DNA from 2 places in the Geobacillus sp. E263 genome. Region 2 is predicted to be linked to the other one. Evidence: a T-box and tRNA genes for the amino acid it is inferred to sense, from the RefSeq annotation. Region 2 holds a T-box; the other holds one or more tRNA genes.
What was found. A T-box is a leader RNA that pairs with one kind of tRNA and senses whether it is charged. The one in region 2 lies ahead of FNL97_RS04375 (valine--tRNA ligase), so its partner is inferred to be a tRNA-Val.

Region 1: it encodes a tRNA-Val, which carries the amino acid that the T-box ahead of FNL97_RS04375 (valine--tRNA ligase) is inferred to sense. The anticodon was not compared.

Annotation. Positions count from the first base shown of each region.
Region 1 covers NZ_CP041632.1:3,378,862-3,387,416, forward strand. Annotated here, with positions in the region: gene FNL97_RS17325 (CtsR family transcriptional regulator) at 1-176, opposite strand, end outside; rRNA gene rrf (5S ribosomal RNA) at 403-519, opposite strand; rRNA gene FNL97_RS17335 (23S ribosomal RNA) at 773-3,707, opposite strand; rRNA gene FNL97_RS17340 (16S ribosomal RNA) at 4,340-5,897, opposite strand; tRNA gene FNL97_RS17345 (tRNA-Ala) at 6,256-6,328, opposite strand; tRNA gene FNL97_RS17350 (tRNA-Pro) at 6,341-6,414, opposite strand; tRNA gene FNL97_RS17355 (tRNA-Arg) at 6,418-6,494, opposite strand; tRNA gene FNL97_RS17360 (tRNA-Leu) at 6,498-6,583, opposite strand; tRNA gene FNL97_RS17365 (tRNA-Gly) at 6,590-6,664, opposite strand; tRNA gene FNL97_RS17370 (tRNA-Leu) at 6,688-6,772, opposite strand; tRNA gene FNL97_RS17375 (tRNA-Lys) at 6,783-6,855, opposite strand; tRNA gene FNL97_RS17380 (tRNA-Val) at 7,037-7,112, opposite strand; rRNA gene rrf (5S ribosomal RNA) at 7,122-7,238, opposite strand; rRNA gene FNL97_RS17390 (23S ribosomal RNA) at 7,478-8,555, opposite strand, start outside.
Region 2 covers NZ_CP041632.1:856,384-864,938, forward strand. Annotated here, with positions in the region: gene hemL (glutamate-1-semialdehyde 2,1-aminomutase) at 1-1,070, shown strand, start outside; gene spoVID (stage VI sporulation protein D) at 1,198-2,415, shown strand; gene ysxE (spore coat protein YsxE) at 2,485-3,495, shown strand; gene FNL97_RS04370 (YszA family small membrane protein) at 3,461-3,649, opposite strand; T-box leader at 3,805-4,043, shown strand; gene FNL97_RS04375 (valine--tRNA ligase) at 4,088-6,730, shown strand; gene FNL97_RS04380 (bifunctional folylpolyglutamate synthase/dihydrofolate synthase) at 6,826-8,118, shown strand; gene FNL97_RS04385 (VWA domain-containing protein) at 8,202-8,555, shown strand, end outside.

The DNA.
Region 1 (8,555 bases), 960 kb from region 2:
TCAACAATATATCCTCGCTCTAGCGTAAATCTTGTATTAATAACATAATTAATTTGTGAGGGAACACATTGAAATTTATCAGCAATTTCACTTCTTTTGATTTCCACAATGTCTTTACCGCTCATATTTAATACCTGTTTTAAATATTGCTCAATAATATCAGAAATGTTTGGCACTCTACCTCCTCCTTACAAACCAAGTTGACTTTGACTATATTTGACCTTACTTCTACTATATAGTTTATTATAAAAAAATGCAAGGGTCACTCACAAAAATGGCTAGTCATATGATTTCCTTTTTTTTTCGAAAATGAAACATGATTTTAGGTAATAAAAGGAAAGGGTAAGCAAATATAGAAAAAAAGAAGCATGCCTTTCATTAAGGCATGCTTCTTTTTACATTGCCTAGCAACGACCTACTCTTGCAGGGGCGCTGGCCCCAACTACCATCGGCGCTGGAGAGCTTAACTTCCGTGTTCGGGATGGGAACGGGTGTTTCCTCTCCGCTATTGTCACTAGGCAATTATCTCAATTGGACATTTATTATTATATTCCAATCATCACGTTTGTCAAGAGGGATTTCGTTCCCTCAAAACTAGATAACCGTCTGTTTGGAAGAAGCCGTTTTGCATAGGCGGCTTCCGCTTTTCCGTTGTCTAGCTCCGGTGCCTAGCTCTCTTGCGCCAAATAACCTTCTCCCTTGAGGTGCAAGCACCTCTACGGGCGAAGAACATTTTCCTTTTGGCGCTAAGCGCTCGCCTCCACTTTTCGCTTTGGTTAAGTCCTCGATCGATTAGTATCCGTCAGCTCCACGTGTCGCCACGCTTCCACCTCGGACCTATCGACCTCGTCATCTTCGAGGGATCTTACTCGCTTGACGCGATGGGAAATCTCATCTTGAGGGGGGCTTCACGCTTAGATGCTTTCAGCGCTTATCCCTTCCGCACATAGCTACCCAGCGGTGCCCCTGGCGGGACAACTGGTACACCAGCGGTGCGTCCATCCCGGTCCTCTCGTACTAAGGACAGCTCCTCTCAAATTTCCTGCGCCCGCGACGGATAGGGACCGAACTGTCTCACGACGTTCTGAACCCAGCTCGCGTACCGCTTTAATGGGCGAACAGCCCAACCCTTGGGACCGACTACAGCCCCAGGATGCGATGAGCCGACATCGAGGTGCCAAACCTCCCCGTCGATGTGGACTCTTGGGGGAGATCAGCCTGTTATCCCCGGGGTAGCTTTTATCCGTTGAGCGATGGCCCTTCCATACGGAACCACCGGATCACTAAGCCCGACTTTCGTCCCTGCTCGACCTGTCCGTCTCGCAGTCAAGCTCCCTTGTGCCTTTGCACTCTACGAATGATTTCCAACCATTCTGAGGGAACCTTTGGGCGCCTCCGTTACCTTTTGGGAGGCGACCGCCCCAGTCAAACTGCCCACCTGACACTGTCTCCCACCCCGATCAGGGGTGCGGGTTAGAATTTCAATACCGCCAGGGTGGTATCCCACCGGCGCCTCCACCGAAGCTGGCGCTCCGGCTTCTCAGGCTCCCACCTATCCTGTACAAGCGATACCAAAATTCCATATCAGGCTGCAGTAAAGCTCCACGGGGTCTTTCCGTCCTGTCGCGGGTAACCTGCATCTTCACAGGTAGTATGATTTCACCGGGTCTCTCGTTGAGACAGCGCCCAAGTCGTTACACCTTTCGTGCGGGTCGGAACTTACCCGACAAGGAATTTCGCTACCTTAGGACCGTTATAGTTACGGCCGCCGTTTACTGGGGCTTCGGTTCGCACCTTCAGCCTTGCGGCTTAAGCGCTCCCCTTAACCTTCCAGCACCGGGCAGGTGTCAGCCCCTATACTTCGCCTTTCGGCTTCGCAGAGACCTGTGTTTTTGATAAACAGTCGCTTGGGCCTTTTCACTGCGGCTCTCTCGGGCTCATCACCCAAGAGAGCACCCCTTCTCCCGAAGTTACGGGGTCATTTTGCCGAGTTCCTTAACGAGAGTTCTCCCGCGCACCTTAGGATTCTCTCCTCGCCTACCTGTGTCGGTTTGCGGTACGGGCACCTCTCACCTCGCTAGAGGCTTTTCTTGGCAGTGTAGGATCGGGGACTTCGGGACCGATGGTCCCTTCGCCATCACGGCTCAGCCTTTGCGCCAGACGGATTTGCCTATCTGGCAGCCTAACCGCTTGGACAGGCTATTCCAGCAGCCTGCTCGCCCTACCTTCCTGCGTCCCCCCATTGCTCAAACGGTGAGGAGGTGGTACAGGAATCTCAACCTGTTGCCCATCACCTACGCCTTTCGGCCTCGGCTTAGGTCCCGACTAACCCTGAGCGGACGAACCTTCCTCAGGAAACCTTAGGCTTTCGGTGCAGAGGATTCTCACCTCTGTTTTCGCTACTCACACCGGCATTCTCACTTCTAAGCGCTCCACGAGTCCTTCCGGTCTCGCTTCGGCGCGCTTAGAACGCTCCCCTACCGATGACGGGCGGTCATCCCACAGCTTCGGTGGCACGTTTAGCCCCGGTACATTTTCGGCGCAGAGTCACTCGACCAGTGAGCTATTACGCACTCTTTAAATGATGGCTGCTTCTAAGCCAACATCCTGGTTGTCTGGGCAACTCCACATCCTTTTCCACTTAACGTGCACTTTGGGACCTTAGCTGGTGGTCTGGGCTGTTTCCCTCTCGACCACGGATCTTATCACTCGTAGTCTGACTCCCAAGGATAAGTCGTTGGCATTCGGAGTTTGACTGAGTTCGGTAACCCGATGAGGGCCCCTAGCTCAATCAGTGCTCTACCTCCAAGACTCTTCCCTTGAGGCTAGCCCTAAAGCTATTTCGGGGAGAACCAGCTATCTCCAGGTTCGATTGGCATTTCACCCCTACCCACACCTCATCCCCGCACTTTTCAACGTGCGTGGGTTCGGGCCTCCAGTAGGTGTTACCCTACCTTCACCCTGGACATGGGTAGATCACCTGGTTTCGGGTCTACGACGACGTACTTAACGCCCTATTCAGACTCGCTTTCGCTGCGGCTCCGTCTCTTCGACTTAACCTCGCACGTCATCGTAACTCGCCGGTTCATTCTACAAAAGGCACGCCATCACCCATAAACGGGCTCTGACTACTTGTAGGCACACGGTTTCAGGTTCTCTTTCACTCCCCTTCCGGGGTGCTTTTCACCTTTCCCTCACGGTACTGGTTCACTATCGGTCACTAGGGAGTATTTAGCCTTGGGAGATGGTCCTCCCTGCTTCCGACGGGATTCCCCGTGTCCCGCCGTACTCAGGATCCACTCGGGAGGGAACGAAGTTTCGACTACAGGGCTGTCACCTTCTCTGGCGGGCCTTTCCAGACCGCTTCGTCTACCCCGTTCCTTTGTAACTCCCATGTGAGTGGTCCTACAACCCCAAGAGGCAAGCCTCTTGGTTTGGGCTGTTCCCGTTTCGCTCGCCGCTACTCAGGGAATCGCGGTTGCTTTCTTCTCCTCCGGGTACTTAGATGTTTCAGTTCCCCGGGTGTGCCCTCCATACCCTATGGATTCAGGTATGGATACTGCCCCATTACGGGCAGTGGGTTTCCCCATTCGGACATCTCCGGATCAACGCTTGCTTACAGCTCCCCGAAGCGTTTCGGCGTTTGCTCCGTCCTTCATCGGCTCCTAGTGCCAAGGCATCCACCGTGCGCCCTTTCTAACTTAACCATGCGAAAACAGCTTCACGCTTGCCGCCTTCGCTTCTCGGCTTCTTCCACTGTCTAGCTTCGGCGCCTAGCTCTCTTGTGCCAAATAACCTTCCCCCTCGAAGTGCAAGCACTTCTGCAGGTGAAGAACATTTGGCTTCGAGAGCTAATCGCGGCGCCTCCGCTTTTCTTTTCGGTTATCTAGTTTTCAAGGAACGAAGCTACTACTTTGAGTTCGCTTCTCTGCAGCTTTGTGCCGAGGAACCTAACTCCCTCGAACCTGCTTGTAGACGCAGGCACAAGACTGCTTCTGACACAAAGCCTCTGTTTTGAAAGAACATTAAACATGTTCCCTCAAAACTGAACAAGGCTACTGCCTTGAATCTGCTTCTCTGCTGCCTTGCGTTGAGGAATCCAACTTCCCCGAATCTGCTAGAAGACGCAGACGCAAAGCAATTGAAGGAGTGAAATGCTCCCTCAAAACTGAACAAGGCTACTGCCTTGCATCTGCTTCTCTGCTGCCTTGTGTCGAGGAATCCTGCTTCCTCGAATTCACTAGCAGACGCAGACACAAAACGTTTGAAGGAATGGGTAATGTTCCTTCAAAACTGAACAAAACTCCGCGCCCACTATATTCACGTTTATCATCCTTAGAAAGGAGGTGATCCAGCCGCACCTTCCGGTACGGCTACCTTGTTACGACTTCACCCCAATCACTTGCCCCACCTTCGGCGGCTGGCTCCCTTACGGGTTACCTCACCGACTTCGGGTGTTGCAAGCTCTCGTGGTGTGACGGGCGGTGTGTACAAGGCCCGGGAACGTATTCACCGCGGCATGCTGATCCGCGATTACTAGCGATTCCGGCTTCATGCAGGCGAGTTGCAGCCTGCAATCCGAACTGAGAGCGGCTTTTTGGGATTCGCTCCCCCTCGCGGGTTCGCAGCCCTTTGTACCGCCCATTGTAGCACGTGTGTAGCCCAGGTCATAAGGGGCATGATGATTTGACGTCATCCCCACCTTCCTCCGACTTTTAGCCGGCAGTCCCCCTAGAGTGCCCAACTGAATGCTGGCAACTAGGGGCGAGGGTTGCGCTCGTTGCGGGACTTAACCCAACATCTCACGACACGAGCTGACGACAACCATGCACCACCTGTCACCCTGTCCTCCCGAAAGGGAGGAACGCCCTGTCTCCAGGGTTGTCAGGGGATGTCAAGACCTGGTAAGGTTCTTCGCGTTGCTTCGAATTAAACCACATGCTCCACCGCTTGTGCGGGCCCCCGTCAATTCCTTTGAGTTTCAGCCTTGCGGCCGTACTCCCCAGGCGGAGTGCTTAACGCGTTAGCTACAGCACTAAAGGGAAAACCCCTCTAACACTTAGCACTCATCGTTTACGGCGTGGACTACCAGGGTATCTAATCCTGTTTGCTCCCCACGCTTTCGCGCCTCAGCGTCAGTTACAGACCAGAGAGCCGCCTTCGCCACTGGTGTTCCTCCACATCTCTACGCATTTCACCGCTACACGTGGAATTCCGCTCTCCTCTTCTGCACTCAAGTCCCCCAGTTTCCAATGACCCTCCACGGTTGAGCCGTGGGCTTTCACATCAGACTTAAGGGACCGCCTGCGCGCGCTTTACGCCCAATAATTCCGGACAACGCTCGCCCCCTACGTATTACCGCGGCTGCTGGCACGTAGTTAGCCGGGGCTTTCTCGTTAGGTACCGTCACCGTACCGCCCTATTCGAACGGTACTTCTTCTTCCCTAACAACAGAGCTTTACGATCCGAAGACCTTCTTCGCTCACGCGGCGTCGCTCCGTCAGACTTTCGTCCATTGCGGAAGATTCCCTACTGCTGCCTCCCGTAGGAGTCTGGGCCGTGTCTCAGTCCCAGTGTGGCCGGTCACCCTCTCAGGCCGGCTACGCATCGTCGCCTTGGTGAGCCGTTACCTCACCAACTAGCTAATGCGCCGCGGGCCCATCCGTAAGTGGTAGCAAAAGCCACCTTTCAACCAAAGACCATGCGGTCTTTGGTGTTATCCGGTATTAGCCCCGGTTTCCCGGAGTTATCCCGGTCTTACGGGCAGGTTACCCACGTGTTACTCACCCGTCCGCCGCTAACCGAACAGAAGCAAGCTTCCGTTCGGTCCGCTCGACTTGCATGTATTAGGCACGCCGCCAGCGTTCGTCCTGAGCCAGGATCAAACTCTCCAAAAAGAAAGTTGATTGGCTTATTTAATTCGCCACTGACACCGAAGGTGTCAAGTCGCCTTCGCTTTTCTTATTGTCCAGCTTCAGCGCCTAGCTCTCTTGTGCCAAATAACCTTCCCCCTCGAAGTGCAAGCACTTCAGCGGGTGAAGAACATTTGGCTTCGAGAGCTGATCGCGGCGCTTCAGCATTTCTTATTGTCCAGCTTCGGCTCCTAGCCCCTCGGGCCGCTTCGGTCTCGCTGTGGCGGCAACAGCCTCCTCGCGAGCCCTCCAGCGCCTGCCGGGGCTAATCAGTCGCCTTCGCTTTTCGTTGTGGACGCTTCGTTTTGTTCAGTTTTCAAAGAACATTAAATTTTTAAATAAGTGGAGCCTATCGGGATCGAACCGATGACCTCCTGCGTGCAAAGCAGGCGCTCTCCCAGCTGAGCTAAGGCCCCATATTTTCTAAATCGGGAAGACAGGATTCGAACCTGCGACCCCATGGTCCCAAACCATGTGCTCTACCAAGCTGAGCTACTTCCCGTAATGGCGCGCTCGAGAGGATTCGAACCCCTAACCTTCTGATCCGTAGTCAGATGCTCTATCCAATTGAGCTACGAGCGCATATGCCGAGGGCCGGACTCGAACCGGCACGGTAGTTACCTACCCCAGGATTTTAAGTCCTGTGCGTCTGCCAATTCCGCCACCCCGGCGATTAATGGAGCGGAAGACGGGACTCGAACCCGCGACCCCCACCTTGGCAAGGTGGTGTTCTACCACTGAACTACTTCCGCATCTTCAATATAGAGTTATAGAGTGCGGGTGAAGGGACTTGAACCCCCACGCCCGTAAAGGGCACTAGACCCTGAATCTAGCGCGTCTGCCAATTCCGCCACACCCGCGATCAAAGAGTGAGCCATGGAGGATTCGAACCTCCGACCCTCTGATTAAAAGTCAGATGCTCTACCTACTGAGCTAATGGCTCATGTAATAAATGAAAACACTCCTTGTTTTTTTGTTGTCCCTTCCTCTTCTAGCTAATTCAATGATGCTGAATGCGTCGGGACAACTCGGAGCATATTCATGGAAGCTTAGGCTCGTTGCTCCCCTACTGAGCTAACGGCTCATCATTTAAGAAAAACCATTTATTCTGTTGTAATAAGTAATGGTGGAGGATGACGGGTTCGAACCGCCGACCCCTTGCTTGTAAGGCAAGTGCTCTCCCAGCTGAGCTAATCCTCCGTATAAACTGCCTAGCGACGACCTACTCTTGCAGGGGCGCTGGCCCCAACTACCATCGGCGCTGGAGAGCTTAACTTCCGTGTTCGGGATGGGAACGGGTGTTTCCTCTCCGCTATTGTCACTAGGCAATTATCTCAATTGGAAATTTATTATTATATTCCAATCATCACGTTTGTCAAGAGGGATTTCGTTCCCTCAAAACTAGATAACCGTCCGTTTGGAAGAAGCCGTCTTGCATAGGCGGCCTATGCTTTTCCGTTGTCTAGCTCCTAGCGCCAAATAACCTTCTCCCTTGAGGTGCAAGCACCTCTACGGGCGAAGAACATTTTCCTTTTGGCGCTAAGCGCGGCACCTCCACTTTTCGCTTGGTTAAGTCCTCGATCGATTAGTATCCGTCAGCTCCACGTGTCGCCACGCTTCCACCTCGGACCTATCGACCTCGTCATCTTCGAGGGATCTTACTCGCTTGACGCGATGGGAAATCTCATCTTGAGGGGGGCTTCACGCTTAGATGCTTTCAGCGCTTATCCCTTCCGCACATAGCTACCCAGCGGTGCCCCTGGCGGGACAACTGGTACACCAGCGGTGCGTCCATCCCGGTCCTCTCGTACTAAGGACAGCTCCTCTCAAATTTCCTGCGCCCGCGACGGATAGGGACCGAACTGTCTCACGACGTTCTGAACCCAGCTCGCGTACCGCTTTAATGGGCGAACAGCCCAACCCTTGGGACCGACTACAGCCCCAGGATGCGATGAGCCGACATCGAGGTGCCAAACCTCCCCGTCGATGTGGACTCTTGGGGGAGATCAGCCTGTTATCCCCGGGGTAGCTTTTATCCGTTGAGCGATGGCCCTTCCATACGGAACCACCGGATCACTAAGCCCGACTTTCGTCCCTGCTCGACCTGTCCGTCTCGCAGTCAAGCTCCCTTGTGCCTTTGCACTCTACGAATGATTTCCAACCATTCTGAGGGAACCTTTGGGCGCCTCCGTTACCTTTTGGGAGGCGACCGCCCCAGTCAAACTGCCCACCTGACACTGTCTCCCACCCCGGTAAGGGGTGCGGGTTAGAATTTCAATACCGCCAGGGTGGTATCCCACCGGCGCCTCCACCGAAGCTGGCGCTCCGGCTTCTCAGGCTCCCACCTATCCTGTACAAGCGATACCAAAATTCCATATCAGGCTGCAGTAAAGCTCCACGGGGTCTTTCCGTCCTGTCGCGGGTAACCTGCATCTTCACAGGTAGTATGATTTCACCGGGTCTCTCGTTGAGACAGTGCCCAAGTCGTTACACCTTTCGTGCGGGTCGGAACTTACCCGACAAGGAATTTCGCTACCTTAGGACCGTTATAGTTACGGCCGCCGTTTACTGGGGCTTCGGTTCGCACCTTCAGCCTTGCGGCTTAAGCGCTCCCCTTAACCTTCCAGCACCGGGCAGGTGTCA
Region 2 (8,555 bases):
AAGCGCTAAAAAAAGTGACGGAAAACGGCACGAGTTTTGGCGCCCCGACATTGATTGAAAACGAGTTAGCGAAATTAGTGATTGAACGGGTGCCATCCATCGAAATTGTTCGCATGGTAAACTCCGGAACGGAAGCGACGATGAGCGCGCTTCGGCTGGCACGCGGCTACACTGGACGCAATAAAATTGTTAAATTTGAAGGATGCTATCACGGCCATGGCGACTCGTTGCTTATCAAAGCCGGTTCAGGAGTAGCGACGCTTGGGTTGCCGGATAGCCCTGGTGTTCCGGAAGCGGTGGCGCAAAATACGATTACTGTTCCTTATAATGATTTAGAAAGCGTTCGCTACGCATTTGAACGGTTTGGCGAAGATATCGCCGCTGTCATCGTTGAGCCGGTTGCGGGAAACATGGGTGTCGTTCCGCCGGTTCCAGGATTTTTGCAAGGGTTGCGAGATATAACAAAACAATATGGTGCCCTTCTTATTTTTGATGAAGTCATGACAGGCTTCCGCGTCGATTATCATTGTGCGCAAGGCTATTTTGGCATTGAACCGGATTTGACGTGTCTTGGAAAAGTCATCGGCGGCGGGCTTCCGGTCGGAGCGTATGGCGGAAAAGCGGAAATTATGGAAAAAGTCGCTCCTAGCGGCCCGATTTATCAAGCCGGCACCTTATCGGGAAACCCGCTCGCCATGACGGCCGGATATGAAACATTGATTCAGCTGACGCCGGAAACATACGATGAATTCCGCAAAAAAGCGGATCGATTGGAAGAAGGATTGCGCGAAGCGGCGGAAAAATACGAAATCCCGCATACGATTAACCGCGCTGGCTCCATGATTGGTTTCTTCTTTACGAATGAAGAAGTAACAAACTATGAAAAAGCGAAAACATCGAATTTAGAAATGTTCGCGACATATTATCGCGAAATGGCGGAACAAGGAATTTTCCTTCCTCCGTCGCAATTTGAAGGATTATTTTTGTCCACGGAACATACGGATGAAGATATTGAAAAAACAATCGCCGCTGCAGAGCGCGCGTTTGCGAAAATTCGCGAAGGGAAGTAAAAGAAAGGGTTGTCCATCTTTTGATGGGCAGCCCGATTTTTTTTATTCATATTGCTCGTTCGTCCTTCATACAATGGGTAATGTCATAGAAAATTTTGTTGGTAAGGGACGGAAGGAGGAGTTTGGATTGGAGCAATCGTATTTGCGGTTTTCCCTTGAGGAATCGATCTGGTTTAGAAAAGGACAGGAAGTCGCCGAATTTCTCTCTATTTCGCTGGACCCGATTGTTTCGGTTGATGAATATGAACAGTATATTACGATTCGCGGAGCGTTAGAATTAAGCGGAGAATATCGGATGGCGGAAGGGGAAGAAAGCAGCGCGGATCCTTTTGATTTTGCAAGCCATCGATTCGTTCAACATATTTCTACGCGCGAAGACGGCATTAGTGAATTATCGCATCGTTTTCCAATCGATATTACGATCCCGAAAAACCGCATTCAACATTTAGAAGATGTGTATGTGACGGTAGAATCGTTCGATTATGATTTAGATGAAAATGGAAGATTGCTAGTGACAGCGGATATTTCGATCAGCGGAATTAGCGAAGCGCCGCTTGATGAACCTTATGAACCTTCGTTAGTAGAGGAAGAAGACGAAGACCTGTTGTTTGAACCGTTTGAAGTTGTCGCGCGCAAAGAAGTATACGAGGAAGAACAAAGAAAGCAACAATCGGAAGAAGAGACATCTTCTATTTTCAACCATGCACTGCAGGAACAAAATGAAGACGAAGCACAAGAAATGACGGCTATCTATCGCGAAGAAACAAAACAGGAAGAAGAAACAGCCGTGCCGCTAAATAGCAATGAACAGCTAGAAGAAACAGTCGAGCGGCTAGAAAAAACGAAAGAAAAAGCTGCACAGCTAGAAAAACCAGAAGAAAAAGAAGAAAAATCCGCACAGCTAGAAAAACCAGAAGAAAAAGAAGAAACAGCCGCGCAGCTGGAAACACCGGAAGAAACAGCCGCACAACTAGAAGAAAAGGAAGCGGTGAAAGCAGAAGAAGAAAACGTTGCTCCACAACAAGAAGCAAAAGTATCGATTGGATCGATGAAAGAAAAAGATGCTGATGAAATGAAAGAAGAAATAGATGAAAACGAAAAACAAAAAGTAAAGAGTGAAAATGCATTGTACTTAACGAAACTATTTGCGAAGAATCAAGAAGAGGAATTTACGAAAGTAAAAATTTGCATCGTTCAGCAAGGAGATTCGTTGGACAAGATCGCCGAGCGGTACGATATAACCGTCCAGCAGCTGCTTCGTGTCAACCAATTGGAAAGCCCTGAGGAAATCCATGAAGGGCAATTGTTATATATACCGGCACTAGCGGGAAGCCGCTCTTCGTAGTGAGGGAAACATGATTCCTCACTTCTTTTTATGGAGGGGGTCGTTTCATTGAACAGAGAACGCATCGAAATGTATACGCCCATTTTACAGCAATACGGGTTAAAGCCGTTTCGCGTCGATGATTACGGGAAAGTAAAAAAAATCCATACGAACGCTGGTCTATTTGCTTTAAAAGAAATAACGAACGCCAGGGAAATGGCAGCCATTCAACAATCGTATATTTTTTATGGAAAACAATCTGTTCCTCTTTACTTGTCAAAACAAGGTTTTCCGTTTGTATCGTATGGCCGGCATTATTATTTAATGCCATGGATTTCATCCGATGAGAGAAAAGAAAAACGAGAACATGTCCGCTCTTTTTTTCGCGACCTTGCTTATTTACATCAAAAGTCACTCAAACAAATAGATATTAACGAAGAAGAGATAAGAAATTACTATGAGAATAAAAAAAGAGAATGGGAAAGGCAGCGCGCCTTTTTGCAATCATATGTGGAAAAGTGCGAAAATGCATGGTATATGTCTCCGTTTCAGCTGCAATGCTGCACGTATTTTCATGAAACAATGCAAGCGTATTGGTTTGCGGAAACGGAGCTAGAGAAATGGTATGAAAAAATGAAAGAAACAAAAAAATGGAGAATTGCCTGGATTCACGGAAAGGCACGGCTTTCACATTATATAGAGATGGAAAATGACAATCGTTATTTTTTTAGTTGGGAACGCGCCAGTTGGAACTCTCCGCTTTTCGATGTAATCATTGCGCTTCGTTATCATATGCGCACATTTCCGCCGATCGGTGATGAATGGGTGGAAGGGATGGAAGAATACGGAAAAACGTTGCCGATGTTAGAAGAGGAATGGTCCTTTCTTTTCAGCCATCTTGCGCAGCCGCATTTTTTATATCGCTGCATTTATGAGTATGAGATGAAGCGGCAAAACAGAAAAAGTGAACGGGAATATGTTTCCGAACTGCAGCGCCGTTACTTTACAATGAAAAATATGGAGTATGTCGTCATGCGCCTTGTCCAGCGAAAAGAAGCAGAAGAAGCTAAATCCACTCCAGATGAAACGCCACCGCAATAAGCACAAAAATGGCCAATAAGATGACATCAAACGTCGTGGGTAAAAAAATGGTGCGAATCGCTTGAAAAATCGTGATTGGAATAATCACTTGCGCACAAACGGCACGAATTTGCCGAAGCCATGGCGGCCATGAATAATAGTTAAATCGTTTCATCGAGCATTTCCTCCCTCGTGCATGTTACTATTAAAATATGATTGGATATTGTTTTTGTCACCAAAAACGAAGAAATGGAATAAATAAATAAAAACTAGGCAAAGATGATTGACGATGAAACAAGTTTTTCGTAGTATAATAAACAGAAAAATAATAAAAAAGCGAAGACAGGGAAGAGTACAACGAATAACGCCTTCAGAGAGGGAAATCAGTAGCTGCGAGATTTCCTAGGACGGTTATCGTTGGAAGGTCGCCCTGGAGCTGCTTCTTTGAACGGTGTTTGCCTAGTAGAGGAAGCCGGTCGCAGACCGTTATCGCAATGAAGTGCTTAAGCAAATTCTTTTTGCTTAAGAAAAAAGGTGGTACCGCGAAAGAGTCTCCTTTCGTCCTTTTTAGGATGAAAGGAGTTTTTTATTGATAAGAAGGAGGGAAAACAGAATGGAACAAAAAGATATTACAATGTCTACGAAATACGACCATAAAGCCGTAGAAGCCAATCGATATCAATGGTGGCTTGACGGAAAATTTTTTGAAGCGACGGGCGATCCTGATAAAAAGCCGTTTACGATTGTCATCCCACCGCCAAACGTAACAGGGAAACTCCATTTAGGACATGCGTGGGATACGACGCTGCAGGATATTATTACACGCATGAAGCGGATGCAAGGCTATGACGTTCTATGGCTTCCGGGAATGGACCATGCCGGAATCGCCACACAGGCAAAAGTAGAAGAAAAGCTTCGCAAGCAAGGACTTTCCCGCTATGATTTAGGACGGGAAAAGTTTCTTGAGGAAACGTGGAAATGGAAAGATGAATACGCGAGCCACATTCGCCAGCAATGGGCGAAATTAGGGCTTGGCCTCGATTATACGCGTGAGCGCTTTACGTTAGATGAAGGTTTATCGAAAGCGGTGCGCGAAGTGTTCGTATCGCTTTACCGAAAAGGGCTTATTTATCGCGGCGAATACATTATTAACTGGGATCCGGTAACAAAAACGGCGTTATCGGATATTGAAGTGATTTATAAAGAAGTAAAAGGCGCGCTTTATCATATGCGTTATCCGCTTGCCGACGGTTCCGGGTATATCGAAGTGGCAACGACCCGTCCGGAAACGATGCTCGGCGATACGGCAGTAGCCGTTCACCCAGATGATGAGCGCTATAAACATCTCATCGGCAAAACGGTCATTTTACCGATTGTCGGCCGCGAAATTCCGATTATTGCTGATGAGTATGTGGATATGGAATTTGGATCGGGTGCGGTGAAAATTACGCCGGCGCATGACCCGAACGACTTTGAAATCGGCAACCGCCACAACTTGCCGCGCATTCTCGTTATGAACGAAGACGGCACGATGAATGAAAACGCGATGCAATATCAAGGATTGGACCGTTTCGAATGCCGCAAGCAAATCGTCAAAGATTTGCAAGAACAAGGAGTGCTATTTAAAATCGAAGAACATGTGCATTCCGTTGGACATAGCGAACGCAGCGGCGCGGTTGTCGAGCCATATCTTTCGACACAATGGTTTGTCAAAATGAAACCACTCGCGGAAGCGGCCATTCAGCTGCAAAAAACGGAAGGAAAAGTACATTTCGTTCCGGAGCGGTTTGAAAAAACGTATTTGCATTGGTTGGAAAACATTCGCGACTGGTGTATTTCCCGTCAATTATGGTGGGGGCATCGCATTCCGGCTTGGTACCATAAAGAAACAGGAGAAATTTATGTCGATCATGAACCTCCGGCTGATATCGAAAACTGGGAACAAGACCCGGATGTGCTGGATACGTGGTTCAGCTCTGCCCTATGGCCGTTTTCAACGATGGGCTGGCCGGATACAGAGGCACCGGATTACAAACGCTATTATCCAACCGATGTGCTTGTCACTGGATATGACATCATTTTCTTCTGGGTATCGCGCATGATTTTCCAAGGTCTTGAATTTACTGGGGAAAGACCGTTTAAAGATGTATTAATCCATGGTCTTGTCCGTGACGCGCAAGGAAGAAAAATGAGCAAATCGCTCGGCAACGGGGTTGACCCGATGGATGTCATCGATCAATACGGCGCCGATTCGCTTCGCTTCTTCTTGGCTACTGGAAGCTCGCCTGGGCAAGATTTGCGCTTTAGTACGGAAAAAGTCGAAGCGACATGGAATTTTGCCAATAAAATTTGGAATGCATCCCGCTTCGCGCTGATGAACATGGGCGGAATGACGTACGACCAGCTTGATTTAAGCGGAGAAAAAACAGTGGCGGACCATTGGATTTTAACGCGTTTAAACGAAACGATTGAAACGGTGACAAAACTTGCCGAAAAATATGAATTCGGTGAGGTCGGCCGCGTGTTGTATAACTTCATTTGGGATGATTTATGCGATTGGTATATTGAAATGGCGAAGCTTCCGCTTTATGGGGATGATGAAGCAGCGAAGAAAACGACTCGTTCTGTATTGGCATATGTGCTTGACAATACAATGCGCCTGCTTCATCCGTTCATGCCGTTCATTACCGAGGAAATTTGGCAGCACCTTCCACATGAAGGAGAGTCAATTACGGTAGCGAAATGGCCGGAAGTTCGTCCAGAGCTTTCCAACCACGAAGCGGCGGAAGAAATGCGTTTGCTTGTGGACATTATCCGCGCGGTTCGCAACATTCGCGCCGAAGTGAACACACCGTTAAGCAAACCAATCAAGCTGCACATTAAAGCAAAAGACGAGCATATTCAAGCGACATTGGAAAAGAACCGCGTGTATTTAGAACGGTTCTGCAATCCGAGCGAACTGTTGATTGCAACTGACATCCCAGCTGCGGAAAAAGCGATGACAGCGGTCGTTACTGGTGCGGAATTAATCTTGCCGCTTGAAGGGCTTATTAACATCGAAGAAGAAATCAAACGGCTCGAAAAAGAACTTGAAAAACTCAACAAAGAAGTCGAGCGCGTGCAGAAGAAGTTAAGCAATGAAGGTTTCCTTACGAAAGCGCCTGCGCACGTGGTGGAAGAAGAACGGAAAAAAGAAAAAGACTACTTAGAAAAACGCGAAGCTGTTCGCGCGCGCCTTGCCGAATTAAAAAAATAGACAATGCATCGCCGCTTCTTTTATCATGAAGACGAATCCAAGCATTTGGATTCGTCTTTTCTCATCATCTTATGCTAGTAAGGGGGAGAAATATGATGATTCGTACATATGAAGAGGCGCTAGAGTGGATTCACGGCCGTTTGCGTTTAGGAATAAAACCAGGGCTAAAACGAATGGAATGGTTGATGGACAAGCTTGGACATCCAGAGCGCCTTGTTAGAGTGATTCACGTTGCTGGAACAAACGGAAAAGGGTCAACGGTAAGCTATTTGCGCCATATTTTACAAGCGGCAGGTTACTCTGTCGGAACGTTCACTTCCCCGTATGTGGAGCAATTTAATGAACGAATAAGCGTAAATGGAAACCCAATTCGTGACAAGGAAATCGTTGAACTCGTGCAAGTAATCCAACCGCTTGCAGAAGAATTGGAAAAAACAGAACTTGGCGCGCCAACGGAATTTGAAGTCATTACGGCGATGATGCTTTATTATTTTGGGAAAAAGAACATTCAAGATATCGTGATTATTGAGGCCGGACTTGGCGGCCGCTTCGATTCGACGAACGTGATTTATCCGATTCTTTCTATCATTACGAATATTGGTTACGATCATATGAACATTTTAGGAGAAACGTTAGAAAAAATCGCTTTTGAAAAAGCGGGCATCATTAAATCAGGCGTTCCGGTGATTACAGCGGTAAACCAGCCAGAAGCATGGACGGTTATTTCAGAAAAAGCGAAGTCGCTCAAAGCGAAAACATATCGATTAGAAGAAGACTTTTTTATTGTTCATCATGAGTCAACAGAGGATGGCGAACATTTTTCAATGGAAACAATATTTTCGCAATATCCCGATTTAAAAATAACGATGTTTGGAGAACATCAAGTGCAAAATGCGGCGCTCGCGGTGATGGCAGCGGAGTATTTGCGGATGTGCTATTCGTTTTTGATTGAAAAAGAGCATATTTATGAGGGAATAGAAAAAGCAAAGTGGATCGGACGATTTGAGCGGGTAAGCAATAAGCCGCTGATTATTATTGACGGCGCTCATAACGCGGCAGGTATTCATAGTCTTGTTAATACGGTACGTTCGCACTATCCAAACAAAGATGTTCATGTGTTATTTGCTGCGTTAGCGGATAAACCGCTTGATCAAATGATTCCACCGCTTGCCGAAATTGCCAAAACGATAACGTTTACTTCGTTCGATTTTCCGCGCGCAGCGTCGCCTGAGCAGCTTGCCGCCTTGTGCAACCATCCGCACAAAGCAACGACGGACGACTGGAAAGGCTGGGTCAAAGAAAAGAAAAAACAAAAACGAAGCGATGACCTTTTCTTGATTACCGGATCGCTTTACTTTATTGCGGAAGTAAGAAAGTTATTGATGTAAATGAAATTTTTGTATATTTCCGCTGAAAAGTCTTGCTATAATGAAAGTAGTAGGACTTTGGTAAGGGATAGGGGGAGAGGAGTGTGGCGGAGAAGAAAAAATTTTTATGGTTGTTGATGGCACTGCTTTTATGTGTCGCCTTTGGAAGCGTTCCTGCTGTAGCGTTTGGGGCGGATAATAGCTCTAGCACCGCTGCGTTGAATTTTACCATCACTTCTTCGCAAACTGAATACGCCAAGCCGCCTAATGCCGATGCCCAAGGGAGATTGGACATAACGTTGACTCCTCAAGGAAGGGTGGATAACATCATTCGCCCGCCGATCGATGTCGTGTTTGTGTTTGACGTGTCAGGGTCGATGACGCCTTTGAAGCTTCAAAGCGCAAAATATGCGCTTCAATCCGCCGTCGATTATTTCAAAGCGAACGCCAACCCGAAT